DNA from 3 places in the Mesorhizobium sp. M0848 genome. Region 2 is predicted to be linked to each of the others. Evidence: riboswitches for the same ligand, from Rfam matches in the RefSeq annotation. Region 2 holds a riboswitch; each other region holds the start of a gene.
What was found. A riboswitch is a leader RNA that binds a small molecule or an ion and turns the genes downstream of it on or off. The one in region 2 is predicted to bind thiamine pyrophosphate.
Positions count from the first base shown of each region.

Region 1: linked by a shared signal. The riboswitch ahead of thiB (thiamine ABC transporter substrate binding subunit) and the one ahead of thiC (phosphomethylpyrimidine synthase ThiC) in region 2 are both predicted to bind thiamine pyrophosphate.
Region 3: linked by a shared signal. The riboswitch ahead of NKH95_RS25630 (YkoF family thiamine/hydroxymethylpyrimidine-binding protein) and the one ahead of thiC (phosphomethylpyrimidine synthase ThiC) in region 2 are both predicted to bind thiamine pyrophosphate.

Region 1 is NZ_JAMYOM010000007.1:54,916-59,567, reverse strand. Features, by position in the region: gene NKH95_RS09730 (ABC-F family ATP-binding cassette domain-containing protein) at 1-1,768, opposite strand, end outside; gene NKH95_RS09725 (thiamine diphosphokinase) at 1,770-2,414, opposite strand; TPP riboswitch at 2,502-2,616, shown strand; gene thiB (thiamine ABC transporter substrate binding subunit) at 2,660-3,658, shown strand; gene thiP (thiamine/thiamine pyrophosphate ABC transporter permease) at 3,902-4,652, shown strand, end outside.
Region 2 is NZ_JAMYOM010000043.1:12,840-17,491, forward strand. Features, by position in the region: gene thiO (glycine oxidase ThiO) at 1-424, opposite strand, end outside; gene thiC (phosphomethylpyrimidine synthase ThiC) at 421-2,256, opposite strand; TPP riboswitch at 2,360-2,476, opposite strand; gene NKH95_RS31855 (ATP-grasp domain-containing protein) at 2,700-4,004, opposite strand; gene hemA (5-aminolevulinate synthase) at 4,196-4,652, opposite strand, start outside.
Region 3 is NZ_JAMYOM010000025.1:54,402-59,053, forward strand. Features, by position in the region: gene NKH95_RS25625 (ABC transporter permease) at 1-453, opposite strand, end outside; gene NKH95_RS25630 (YkoF family thiamine/hydroxymethylpyrimidine-binding protein) at 557-1,165, opposite strand; TPP riboswitch at 1,156-1,269, opposite strand; gene NKH95_RS25635 (RodZ family helix-turn-helix domain-containing protein) at 1,465-1,785, shown strand; gene NKH95_RS25640 (formyltransferase family protein) at 1,830-2,861, opposite strand; gene msrA (peptide-methionine (S)-S-oxide reductase MsrA) at 3,249-3,767, opposite strand; gene NKH95_RS25650 (glycosyltransferase family 39 protein) at 3,895-4,652, opposite strand, start outside.

The DNA.
Region 1 (4,652 bases), on a different contig from region 2:
GCGCCGCCAGCGTGGCGCGCTCCTTGTCGAGGGCGGCGATGGTTTTCTGGAAGGAGGCCGGGTCGCGCTCGTAATAGGCCGGATCGGCGATGTTGTTCTCCAGCCTTGAGATCGAAGCCGTCACACCCTCGATTTTCTTGGGCAGCGATTCCAGCGCGAATTTCTGTTTGAACGACAGTTTCTTCGCCGGCCCCTTTGGCGCGGCCGCTTCATTTCTGGTCGTCACTGGCGCTTCGCCGTTTTCGGCCTTCGCACGCGCCTTGCGGTCGTCCAGCCTGGTGCCGCCGCGCTGCGCCAGCATGTCGGAGTAGCCGCCGGCATATTCGATCCAGCGGCCTTCACCATCCGGCGCGATCAGGCTGGTCACGGTGCGGTCGAGGAAATCGCGATCGTGGCTGACCAGGATGACGGTGCCGGCAAAGCCGGCGACCAGTTCCTGCAGCAGTTCCAGCGTCTCCATATCGAGATCGTTGGTCGGCTCGTCGAGCACCAGAAGGTTTGCCGGCCGCGCCAGCACCCGCGCCAGCAAGAGCCGTGCCCGTTCTCCGCCGGACAACTCGCGCACCGGCGTGCGTGCCTGCTCCGGCTTGAACAGGAAATCCTTCATGTAGGAGACGACGTGGCGCTGCTCGCCATTGATGACGAGGTTCTCGCCGCGCCCGTCGGTGAGATATTGCGCCAGCGTCTCCTGCGGGTCGACCGCCTCGCGCTTCTGGTCGAGCGTGGCGATCTCCAGATTGGTGCCGAGCCGCACCGAACCGGCGTCCGGCTTCATCTCGCCGTTCAGCATCTTCAAGAGCGTCGTCTTGCCGGCGCCGTTCGGCCCGACCAGGCCGACGCGATCGCCGCGCTGGATGCGGGTCGAAAACCCCTTGACCACGGTGAGATCGCCAAAGCTCTTCTCGATGTTCTTCGCCTCGATCACCAGCTTGCCGGACTCGGCGGCGTCGCTCGCCACCATGGTCGCCGACCCTTCGGCACCGCGATGGCCGCGAAAACGCTGGCGCATGGTCTGCAACTCGCCGAGCCGGCGCATGTTTCGCTTGCGCCGCGCCGTCACGCCGTAGCGCAGCCAATGCTCTTCGCGAACGATCTGGCGGCCGAGTTTATGCTGCTCGCGCTCTTCTTCCTCCAGGACCAGGTCGCGCCATTCCTCGAAATGGCCAAAGCCCTTGTCCAGCCTGCGGGTCTGGCCGCGATCGAGCCAGATGGTGGCGCGCGACACACGTTCGAGAAAGCGGCGGTCGTGCGAGATGACGATCAGTGCCGAGGAGGTGCGGATGAGTTCTTCTTCCAGCCATTCGATGACCGAGAGGTCGAGATGGTTGGTCGGCTCATCGAGCAGCAGGATGTCTGGCTCCGGCGCCATCACGCGGGCAAGGGCAGCACGCCTCGCCTCGCCGCCCGACAGATCATTCGGACGTTCCTCACCCGACAGTCCGAGATGCTCCATCAGATAGCTGGCTCGGTAGGGATCGTCGGCGGGGCCAAGCCCGGCCTCGACATAGGCGCGGACGGTGGCAAAGCCCTCCATGTCCGGCATCTGCGGCAAATAGCGGATAGTTGCCGAAGGCTGGCGGAACACCTCGCCGTCCTGCGGCTCGATCAGGCCAGCGGCGATCTTCAGCAGGGTCGACTTGCCCGACCCGTTGCGGCCGACCAGTGCAATCTTGTCGCCGGCCGAAGCCGTCAAGGCGGCGCCGTCGAGCAGCGGCGTGCCGCCGAAGGTCAGTTTTATCCCGTCGAGGTTGAGAAGAGGCGGGGCCATGTCAGCTTTCAGGTAAGGGATAGGGATGAGCGAGCAGCATCGCGCGGCCATGGTCCAGTGCGATTTCGAGGCGGCCCTTGACCTCGTTGGAGATGGTCAGCGACGAACCGAACGCCACCTTGACGTGGTTCAGCGGCCATTTGGCGCCGGTGACGGTCAGGCCGGCGAGCTCGGAAAAGCCGAGCACCGAAAACAGCGTGCCATCGGCATAGTCGAAGCCGGCCGTTCCGCGCAGCAGGGGAATGCCCTCCTGGGCGCCGCTGGTCAGGAGCACATCAGTCCCGGCCTCGGCCAGCCGGAGGGCAAGCGCCAGATGCAGGAAAGCGTGGTCGGCGCGCTTGCCGCCGAAAGCACCGGCGAGCACCAGGCGGGTCGCGCTGCGCTCGAGTGCGGCGGCAATGGCCAGTTCGCCATCGGTCTGGTCCTTTTCCGCCGGGAAGGTCCGGCGCGGCACGGAAGCGAGATCGTCAGGCAGCTTGGCTGGCACGGAATCGAAATCGCCCACCCACAGTTCGGGCACGAGACCCAGCAGCCGCGCATGCCCGATGCCGGCGTCGGCGGCGATGACGCGGGAGCCTTCGGCCTGGCGGTCGAGCCGTGGCGTGCGGATGAGATCGCCGCCAAGCAGGATGGTGAATGTGCTCATATCGTGTGGCCCTTACCAGCCCGGCACGGGAAACGGAAGGCGGCAAACTCCCACTTGCATGGGGGATCGGCCCGGCCTATGTGTCGAAACGCTCTAACGGGGTGCCGGACGCGATCTTCGCGGACCGGCTGAGAGGCAGTCTCGCCAACCCGCTGAACCTGATCCGGTTTGTACCGGCGGAGGGATTAGACGTTTCGGACAGTCCGACGCCTCAATTCCTTTCAATTCGAACGAAGGAGGCGCCGATGCGCACGCATTTATACGCTCTAGTCTCAGCAATGGCCGTGGTCCTGTCCGGACCGGCCTTGGCCAAGGACAAACTCACCGTCTACACCTATGAGAGCTTTACCGCCGACTGGGGTCCGGGTCCCGTGGTGAAGAAGGAGTTCGAGGCCGAATGCGGCTGCGATGTCGAGTTCGTCTCGGTCGCCGACGGCGTCGCGCTGCTCAACCGCGTCAGATTGGAAGGCGCATCGACCAAGGCCGATATCGTGCTTGGCCTCGACACCAATCTCACCACCGATGCCAAGGCGTCAGGCTTGTTCGCGCCGCATGGCGGCGTAACTGATGTCAACGTGCCGGGTGGCTGGAGCGACGATACTTTTGTCCCCTTTGACTACGGATATTTCGCCGTCGTCTACGACACCGAGAAGCTGAAGAACCCGCCGAAAAGCCTGAAAGAGCTGGTCGAGGGCAGTGCCGATGACAAGATCGTCATCCAGGATCCGCGCACCTCCACGCCGGGCCTCGGTCTGCTTCTGTGGGTCAAGTCAGTCTATGGCGACAAGGCGCCCGAGGCCTGGGCCAAGCTCAAGGCGAAAGTGCTGACCGTGACGCCGGGCTGGAGCGAGGCCTATGGGCTGTTCACCAAGGGCGAGGCGCCGATGGTGCTGTCCTACACGACGTCGCCGGCCTACCACATGGTCGCCGAGAAGACAGAGCGCTATCAGGCAGCGTCGTTCGAGGAGGGCGAGTATTTGCAGATAGAAGTCGCGGGTATCACCACGGCGGGGGCCAAGAACCCGCTGGCGGCCAAGTTCATCGCCTTCATGACCGGGCCGAAATTCCAGGATGCCATCCCCGAGACCAACTGGATGTTCCCGGCCGGCAAGACCGACAAGCCGCTCAATCCGGCCTTCGACAAACTGGTCAAGCCGACCAAGACCTTGCTGTTCAGCCCGCAAGAGGTCGCTGCCAACCGCAAGGCTTGGGTCGATGAATGGCTGGCGGTGATGAGCAAGTAGGCTTGCGAGTTCTTTTGATGTTCGCGCCACTCCACCCCCCTCTGGCCTGCCGGCAATCTCCCCCTCAAGGGGGGAGATTGGCAGCGTCGTTGCTGGTTATAGTCCGGCAACGTTGGAGACTAGCGGAAGCATGGGTGACGGCCGATCTCCTCCCTGGAGGGGGAGATGTCCGGCAGGACAGAGGGGGGCGCCAAGGAACGCAATCCTTTGTAATTGCCGCGATGGAAAGAATGGTGGTCCAGCGTGCAACGCGCGTCTGACCCCCGCATCACCGCTGGCACCCTCGCGCTCGCTGCAATCGCGCTGCTGATCGGCGGCGCGTTTGCTGGCCTGCTTTTCGAGGGCGCCCATGATTTCTCGGGCGCCTGGGCAACCTTCGATCCCTATCTGCTTCGCGTCATTCGCTTCACGCTCTGGCAAGCGGCGCTCTCGACGCTGCTTTCGGTCATCCCGGCGCTGTTCGTGGCGCGCGCTCTGTCGCGGCACCCACGTTTCTTCGCTCGCGCCTTCATCCTGCAGATCTTCGCCGTGCCGTTGGCGCTGCCGGCTATTGTCGCAGCACTCGGCATCCTGGCGCTTTATGGCCGTGCCGGCTATTTCGCCGGCGTGCTTGCCGTGATCGGCGGGGGAAGCTGGCCGGGCATCTATGGCCTGTCCGGCATCCTCGTCGCCCATGTCTTCTTCAACCTGCCGCTGGCGACGCGGCTGTTCCTCGAGGCGCTGCAGACCATACCGGCCGACCAATGGCGGTTGGCGAGCCAGCTCGGCATGGCGGCGCGGCCGGCGTTCCGGCTGATCGAATGGCCAACGCTGCGCGCCGCACTGCCCGGCGTCGCCGGGCTGGTGTTCATGCTCTGCATCACATCCTTCACCATCGTGCTGACGCTCGGCGGCGGGCCGGCCGCGACGACGCTTGAGGTCGGCATCTACCAGGCGCTGCGCTTCGATTTCGATCCCGCGCGGGCCGTTACACTGACGCTGTTGCAGATCGCCT
Region 2 (4,652 bases):
CCGGGCGTGGGTCGAGGTGAGCCTCATCGGCGAACAGCAATCCGCGGCGGAAGCGGCCGGCTAAGTCGGGCTCCAGCAAGGCAATTTCATCTTCCTCGACGCGCCGATAGCCCGTCGTGCGGCTGGCGAACCGGTCGAGCTCGCCCGCATCGCGCGGCGCGGCCAAGACCAGCGTTCCCCGTCGTGCTACCAAGCCTGGCGTTGCGGCGTCCCACCAGTCGGCGGCGTCGCTTCCGAGATCCAGCACCGGCTGCTCGGCGCTTTCACGCTCGCACCACGGCGCCAACATGCCACCGGCGAACCACGACGCATTGCCCCCAAGGGCAGGCCTTGTCTCGGCAACGGTAACCGCCGCGCCGCGTGCGGCGAACTCGAAGGCGGCGGTGAGGCCAGCAACGCCCGCTCCTTTGACCAAGACCTTCATGATGGCTCACGTGGCTGAGGTATGAGCGGTGCCCCGGTCTCGTCCGCCGGCAGGTAGAGATCACCGCCCTCGCGGTATTTCGCCGCCATCGCCGCCATGCCCTCTTTCTGCGCCTCGGCACGGATGTCGTGAGAGATACGCATCGAGCAGAATTTCGGTCCGCACATCGAGCAGAAATGCGCCACCTTGTGCGCTTCCTTGGGCAAAGTCTGGTCGTGGAAGGACCGCGCCGTTTCCGGATCGAGCGACAGGTTGAACTGGTCCTCCCAGCGGAACTCGAAGCGCGCGCGGGAAAGCGCATCATCCCTGACTTTCGCTGCCGGATGGCCCTTCGCCAGGTCGGCGGCGTGGGCGGCGATCTTGTAGGTGATCACGCCGATCTTGACGTCGTTGCGATCGGGAAGGCCGAGATGCTCCTTGGGCGTGACGTAGCAGAGCATGGCGGTGCCGAACCAGCCGATCATCGCGGCGCCAATGCCTGAGGTGATGTGGTCATAGCCCGGCGCGATGTCGGTCGTCAGCGGTCCAAGCGTATAGAACGGCGCCTCGCCGCAGACGGCGAGTTGCTTGTCCATGTTCGCCTTGATTTTGTGCATCGGCACGTGGCCAGGCCCCTCGATCATCACCTGGCAATCCTTCGCCCAGGCGATCTGCGTCAGCTCGCCGAGCGTTTCCAACTCGGCGAACTGCGCCGCGTCGTTGGCATCGGCGATCGAGCCCGGACGAAGGCCGTCGCCGAGCGAGAAGGAGACGTCGTAGGCTCTGGCGATGTCGCAGATCTCCGCGAAGTGCTCGTAGAGGAAGCTCTCCCGGTGATGGTGCAGGCACCATTTGGCCATGATCGAGCCGCCGCGCGAGACGATACCCGTCACCCGGTCGACGGTCAGCGGGATGTAATGCAGCCGCACGCCGGCGTGGATGGTGAAATAGTCGACGCCTTGCTCGGCCTGTTCGATCAGCGTGTCGCGGTAGACCTCCCAGGTCAGATCCTCGGCAATGCCGCCGACCTTTTCGAGCGCCTGGTAGAGCGGCACCGTGCCGATCGGCACCGGCGCGTTGCGCACGATCCAGTCGCGGATGTTGTGGATGTTGCGGCCGGTCGACAGGTCCATCACCGTATCGGCGCCCCAGCGGATCGCCCACACCATCTTTTCGACCTCTTCCGCCATCGACGATGTGACGGCGGAGTTGCCGATATTGGCGTTGATCTTGACCAGGAAATTGCGGCCGATGATCATTGGCTCGCTCTCGGGATGGTTGATGTTGGCGGGGATGATCGCCCGTCCGCGCGCCACCTCGTCACGCACGAATTCGGGCGTGACGAAATCGGGCAGCGTCGCGCCGAAAGCCTCGCCGTCGCGCTCAAGCTTGCCGCGCAGGATCTCGCGACCAAGGTTCTCGCGGATGGCGACGAACTCCATTTCGGGTGTGATGATGCCGGCGCGCGCGTAGGCAAGCTGCGTCACCGCCTTGCCTGCTTTGGCCCTGAGCGGTCGGTGGCGGATGGGAAATTCTGGCGTCAGGCGTTCGCCCGTCGCGAATCCGTTGTCCTCCGGCCGGACATGGCGGCCGTCGCAGACCTCGACATCGCCGCGCGCCAAGATCCATTCGTGGCGAAGCCGGGCCAGGCCTTTTTCGATGCTGGTTTCGACAGCCGGATCGGTATAGGGGCCCGACGGATCGTAGACGGTGACGGGCGGTTCGCCGGCTGTCGGATGGACGGAGATTTCGCGCATCGGCACCCTGATCTGCGGGTGGATGGCACCGGGCTTGTGGATCTTACGCGAAGCAGGCAGCGGCCCCGTTGAGACGGCTGGGGTGAGGGCATTCATCTTGAGGCTCCTTTGCTCATGCATTGGAGACCCAGTTCTGTGCCGGAAGGATGAAAAGACGCTTCTGTCGACCTGCCGAAACAGGACCTCGGGCGTGAACTCCCGCAGAGCGCTTGCACCGTCCCTACGCCAGTATGAACTGGATCAGGTTCAACGGGTCACTGCGCCGCGAAAGCCAGCAGTATCTCAGCCCCTTGCCGGGACTCCCCTGGTGAATGCCTCAAGTTGAACGGGCCGGCGTTGTCTTGTCAAGCGCATGTTCGTCCTGCGGCGGCGGTGGGCGGCATTCAAATTGGGCCCAAATTGGGCCGACGGCCTCGCCATGGGTCGCGGAGAAGTTCCGCGGGAGACAAGGCAGGTGTGGCCAAAGCTGCATTTGCCTCGTCAAACTTGATGTGACATTGACGTAGACGGAACTGCTGCGTTTCAAGGATCTTAAGCCGTCAATGCCTGATCGGAACAGAACTGGTGGGCCGCCCGAACGCCCCACAAACATCGTGCTCTCGATCACCTCTTATTGTCGCCGGAAAAGGGGTGATCGACCATTCGATCAAGTCGACCGCTCGCTGAAGGGCGCCCTCGGTTTCAGCACGGCTGGGCGAAGTGGCAATGACATGTCCAATCCAGTCTCGGAAATCCCCCTTCCTGACGATCGGTGTCTTGGGTTCAACATTCAATTTGACCTCGGCCACACCTGATATAGCAGCTGCCTGAGTGTCGCCACCAATCCAGTCGAGGGTGCCATCTTGATCAGGAAGCAGGAATCGCGCGGCCGCAGTATGCGAATGCTTTTTGCGCAGATCCCATTCCTCGCCAATGACAAGCTTGATGTGCTCGGTGACGAGGTCGACACCGTAAGCTAACTGGACCAGTTGAGGGTCGGGCGCGCCACTAAGACGCGGATTGACTTCAATGACAACTGGACCGCGTTTCGTGCACCGGAGTTCAATGTTAGTTGGCCCCCAGCCAAGGCCGAGAGCCCGCAAACAGCTCAGCGAAACATCGGCGATGCGCTCACGCTCCTGATCGGTTAGCAGGGCCGGATACGTCACCTCACGTATGACGAAATGGGGGAGGGGACCAAAGTCATTGGCGCAAATCGCAACGACCTCATTCCCCATAACATTAATGCTATAGAACGGGCCCTGTGCGAATTCTTCGACGAGTATTTTCGGTGTAGACCGCCATATGTGCTTTCCGCCCAATAGATGGGTCGTATGTTCGGCTACGTCTTCGAGGCTGCGGCACAATCGGACACCCATGCTGCCGCTGCCTACTGCCGGCTTAAGAATCACGGGCAGGCCGATCTCTGCAGCCGAGCTTTCTACCTCCGCCGCATTCGCTGCCAACCGATAGGCCGGTATTGGAACGCCGGCCTGCGCGAGGAGTTGGCGTTGCTTGAATTTGTCGCAGCTTCGTTCAATCGATTCAGGGTTCGGTCCCGGTAGATCGAAATGCCGGCAAAGCTTGCCAACTGTCGCATAGATCGATTCATGGTCCCCGGCAAAGCCAGTAATGCCAGCAATGTCGTGGGTAGCACGCAGCCGCGAACTTTCGCGGACCAACGCTTCGAGATTGCCAGTGTCGACACGGATTGCCTCAACGTTTTCCGCCGAAAGATAGTCGTACCGAGGTGGATCAGCCGTCAGAGTAATTGGATGAAGACCAAGACACTGAGCCGCTTGGACGTATAGCTGACCAGTACCCCTATGGCCTTCGACCAATATGAGCGCTCTTCTTCTTACCATTGCTGTTAATCCCGATGTTGCGTGCTGGCGGCGGTCCGAGGGTACCGGTGTCACTTTTGTGGCCGTGCCGGACCTCAGACTCGGGGTGCCGTACCATTGTCAACGACTGACGGTTGTAAAAATCTTGTAAATTGATTTGAAGGATCTGTTGCAGCGTTTTTGATTAGGGCGGCGTCGGAGGCTTGCTCCGTTCAAACCAGGTTAGCTGGGGTTGGTGTGTGATCCCGTGGGCCTGGGCGTGACCTACCCCTCGGGTAGGGCACGCCAAGCCACATCAAACTCGCAGCACAAGAACATGCGCTCTGGTCATACCGGCTCATGGTGAGCCCTGAATCTGGAACCGGCCCGATGTGTAAGCAGCGAGTGACGGGGATGCCCGCCTCTTTCAGCAATCCGATTAAAAGTTTCGTTTTCCGGTGCAGATCAATTCGTTCTGAATCTGAATCGCGAAGATGGCGCAGCGCTGCCAGCGCACCAGCCGCTAGCGCTGGCGCAAGCGCCGTGGTGAAAATGAAACCGATCGAGAAGCTTCGTATGCTGTCAACAATGGAGGCAGGTCCGGTCACATAACCCCCCATCGAGCCGAACGCCTTACCTAGCGTCCCTTCGATGATGGTTGGACGATCCATGATGCCAAGTTCCGCGGCA
Region 3 (4,652 bases), on a different contig from region 2:
GCGCCAGCGCCCTGCCCCCATGGCGCGCAGCATTTGCCCGATCTCGGCCTCGGTCGACTCATAACCCTCGACCAATGCAACCAGCATCGGAAAGAAGGTAACCAGCGCCACCAGCATGATCTTGGGCGCCAGCCCGAAGCCGAACCACAGCACCACCAGCGGCGCGATGGCCACCAGCGGCAAGGTCTGGCTGACGATTAAGACGGGAAACAGCGCACGCCGCAGCGGCTGGAAGAAGTCGACCAGCATCGACAGCACGAAGGCGGCGCTGAGCGAACAGGCAAAGCCGAGCAGCGTGGCGCCGATGGTCGGAATGGCGTTGTCGGCCAGCGCCTGGCGATTGAGCAGCGCTTGCTCGAAAACGCGCGACGGCGCCGGCAGTATCGTCGGCCTGATGCCGGAATAGGTGGCATAAAGCTCCCACGCCACTAGGAGCAAACCGACCGAGATCATGGCCGGCATTGCCTTGACAAGAAGACCCGCGATCGGGCGCGAAGCGACTGATGATGTGGCCACGGGAGACAACCTTTGACGGCAGCGCGAAAGCGCGGCTGGCTCAGACAGCCGACGGGCTGTTGGCCGAGACCGTGACGTCGAGGGTTACGTGGCCGGCGCCTGGTCCGAAGCGGCAGAAGGCCTCGTCCAGCGCCGAAAAGATCGCACCGGCATCACCGCGCAGTTTCGTGCAGAAATGCTTAGAACGCTCATAGACGCCGGACTGCTTGAGAAAATCGATGCAGCCGTAGATCTCGTCCATGTGGTCGTCGGTGCCCATCACATAGAGCGAGAACTGCGCCGCCGCCGGCTGGCCGGTGGCAGCAGCATTGCGCACCGCCGCGATGGCCGCATCCTTGCGCGGGCCGAGCGACCCGACAGGCCCGCCAAGTGCATCGGAGCGGCAGATCGGATCATCCGGTTCGCCAGGGCACCCGCGCGAGATGGTGGCCGACAACACGCAATGTTTGCCGCTGCGTGCCGCCGCCACGAAGAGGTCACGCATGGCGGGAAACAGCACTTCGGGCGGCCCGACCAGCAAGGTCGAGATGTCGTCGGTCTCGATCCTGAGCTTGTCGCGCCAGGGATCGAGCGCACCGAGCGCGCCAAGAATGACACCGACGAAATCGTCGGTCATGGGGTATAGGGAAATCTGTGCGCCTGAAAACATCGCCCGCCTCGCTCCGCTGGTATTACCCAGATCAGCTTCTAGGGTCTGTGGGCTTGCCGCCCCCGTCTCAGCCCCGACCGTACGGAGCACCCCTGTGGATGTGCGCCTTAAAGCATCATTCGAGTTCAAGGGAAAGCCGTTTTTTCAGAGCACTGCGCCAAAAGCATTGCGCCAGTCACGGTGCGCCTGAGCGGAATTTTGTCGGGAACCTTCGCCGCCGCGACCGGTTGTCCCCACAGTCGCAACGCGATCACTTTCGTAGAAAATAAGCGACGACTTCACAGAAATGGAGACAAACCATGTTCATGAAAATCCTCGCAGCTTCGGTTCTCACCATTGGTCTGGCCACGTCAGCCATGGCGCAAAGCGCCGGCAGCAACAACGCAAATGGAAGCGGCAGCGGCAAGTCGGTGACGGTTGAGCCGAACACGCCGGCTTCCCCGAATACGATCGAGCCGGACACTGTCGACCCGGGCACGACCAACAGCACGACTGGCACGGTAGGGGACATGAATTCGAACGCGGATCAGAATTGCCCGACCAACCCGCAAGGCGCGCAGCCGGACGCCGATGGTAACGCGACGGCGCCAACGGTAAACGATAATCATTGTGGCAAGTAACCACGTCGCAAACGGATGAAGCCGCTGGGCATCGCCCAGCGACTTCATCCGTTTTTCTGGTCCGCAGCACTCGCTTTGCCGAACAGCCGGATTTCTGGAGCGGGTTTCCCGGCGGGCGGGCGCGAAAATAGGTGTTTTGAATTGAGCAGCCGTTTGAGCACTCTACCGTAGGTAAAATACAGGACCCGACCGTTGGCGAGATCGAATTCCACTGTTCCCCACCGCCTGACCGGAGCCTTTCCTGTGCAGGGCCCCAGCCTTCTGATCTGGAATCCCAGCCTGACTTTGCGCGTTCCGATTTCAAGATAGATGCCTGGCAGAAGGCCAAGCACATGCCATAGCCGTACAACATGCTCGACCGACATGGCCGGCGAGATTATCAGGTGGCTGGGCTGAAGCCGCGCCCAGACGAAGTCGCCTTTCGGCTGCGGCATTCCTGACAACAGCCCCCGGCAGTAGGCCGGCACCGCCTCGCTCACCAGAATCCGCATAGCGGTTGCCGTGCTGTCGACCAAGGCTTCTCTCGATGTCCAGTCAGCTTCGGAAAACGGCACCTGCCCGAGAATGTCACCCTCGTCAAAACCGGCGGACATCTTGTGGAGCGTGACGCCGCCATGAGCCGCATACCGGCCGTCCACGGCCAAGCGCTGGATCGGGTGGGGCCCTCGATAGTCGGGGAGCAGCGCCGGGTGGAGGTTGACCCCGCCTTTGGAAAAATGGCCAAGAACCTCTTGAGGGATCAAGACAGGCAAAGTGTAGCAGACCAGCACATCGGCGCGGACGTCAGACAATTGCCGACCAAGCGCATTCCAATCGTAAGGGCGGCCAAATTCGATAAACTTGACAGGCGTGTTACCGATAAACCGCCTGAGCAGCAGCTTGCGTTGAAGCCTTCGCCGGAAATTGCCAATGCTGAAACCGGTGGGACGACGCCGGAACCCGGGCACGATGATCGCGCCAATTGCATTTCCAGCCTCTAGCCAGCCGGCGAGCAGAGGCCCCGTATAGTTAGAGATATCGAGGACAAAAACGGCTGTGATCGGCTCCGAGTGATCGGTCGATTCGATCGGCCTCATCTTCGGCGGCTCAAACGGGCCGACAGATCAGGGCGAGCTTGTCAGGTCGGCTGAGTGGAAGGCGATGCCAAGGCAGTTACAACCGAAAGACGCTCGCGTTTTACAAACACTGGCTTTTCGTAAACTTTTTTCACGGCCCGTCTCCCGAAATCAACTCTTCCTGCGCAATTGGACCGCGATACGGCAGGCTGTCAACCGCCTGACCGTGTTTGCCTACCGCACCGCATTCGCCGTTGACGAAGTTGTTCGAAGGGCGCTTTCGCACATTGGTGAAAGCTCGATGGCTTCACCGACGCGACAAGACGCGCTGACTGAAGGGGTTTGGATGCGATGATCTGCTCGACGACACCGTCGAGCAGCAATGCAGGGCAAATCGCAGTTGCGAATCTACGAAACCGCCGTCTCGCGAACCGGCAGCTTCCAGCCTGGCCTGACGAAGTGGCAGGTGTATCCGTTGGGATATTTCTCCAGATAGTCCTGATGCTCGGGCTCGGCTTCCCAGAATGGACCAACGGGTGCGACTTCGGTGACGACCTTGCCCGGCCACAGGCCCGAGGCATCGACATCGGCGATGGTGTCCTCGGCGACGCGCTTCTGTTCCTCGCTGGTGTAATAGATCGCCGAGCGATAACTCGTCCCGACATCGTTGCCCTGGCGGTTGCGGGTCGTCGGATCGTGGATCTGGAAAAAGCGTTCCAGCAGCGTGCGAAAGCTTATGATGGCCGGATCGAAATTGATCTCGATGGCTTCTGCGTGGGTGCCGTGGTTGCGGTAGGTGGCGTTGAGCACGTCGCCGCCGCTGTAGCCGACACGGGTGGAGATGACGCCGGGATAGCGCCGTATCAAATCCTGCATGCCCCAGAAACAGCCGCCGGCAAGGACTGCACGTTCGGTCGAAGTCGCCATGTCACGTCTCCTCAAAAGCAATTCCAGGAAAAGTGTGTAGCGGTTTTCCGTCTGGAATTGCGTAAAAGCAAGTGGTCTCGCCATAAATGGGCATTGTCACCTGCTTCGTCCAGCGGACGCGGTGGATCTACTTCAGTTGCTCGTTTTGGGCGAGGCTGTCGATCAAACCCGGTAGCTTCAGGCCAGGCGGAATGGCGGCAAAGCTGATCGCCACCGGTGGTGCCCTGAGCGACCAGTCGAAAAGAACGGTCTTGACGGGGATGTTGCCCAGCCACGCCAGCAGCCGAGGTGGCACGCCGCTCCCGGGCCAGACCAGGAGCATGCCGTGATCGCGCAGCCGCTGGCTGGTGATCCAGGGGGCGAGCCGCATGTCGAGGTCGGTGAAGATCGACGGCTTGTCATAGGCGTTGAGGCCCGCCAGCAACGCGATGCGGGTATCGCCGCCGACGATGTCGAGCCGACCGGGCACCGCCGCGTGCCAGACCGCCTCGGCTTCGTCCGAAATCTGCCGCGCTGGCCAGCAGACGGCATCCATGCGCCCGCGCAAATTGCAACTCGTCCAGCGGATGCCCGCATAGGCACCGGACATGCCGAGGATGCAGGCGAACGCGCAGATCGCCAGCCGTCGCAGTTCGACGGCGCCGAGCCGATGACCCAGCAAGGCGAGCGCCACAACGCCGACCAGATTGTACATCGGCGCGCCCCACGCCTCGCCGGCGCCGGTGAACAGCGAAGCCACCATGACAAGCACCGCCGGACCAAGCCCCATCCACACGAGATAGGCCAGCGCGCCGCGCTCGATGGGCTGTTCCGGCGCGGGCGAACGCCGCAACAGCCCCGATATCGCCAGCACCAGCAATAAGCCGCAGAGCCCCGCCATTTGGA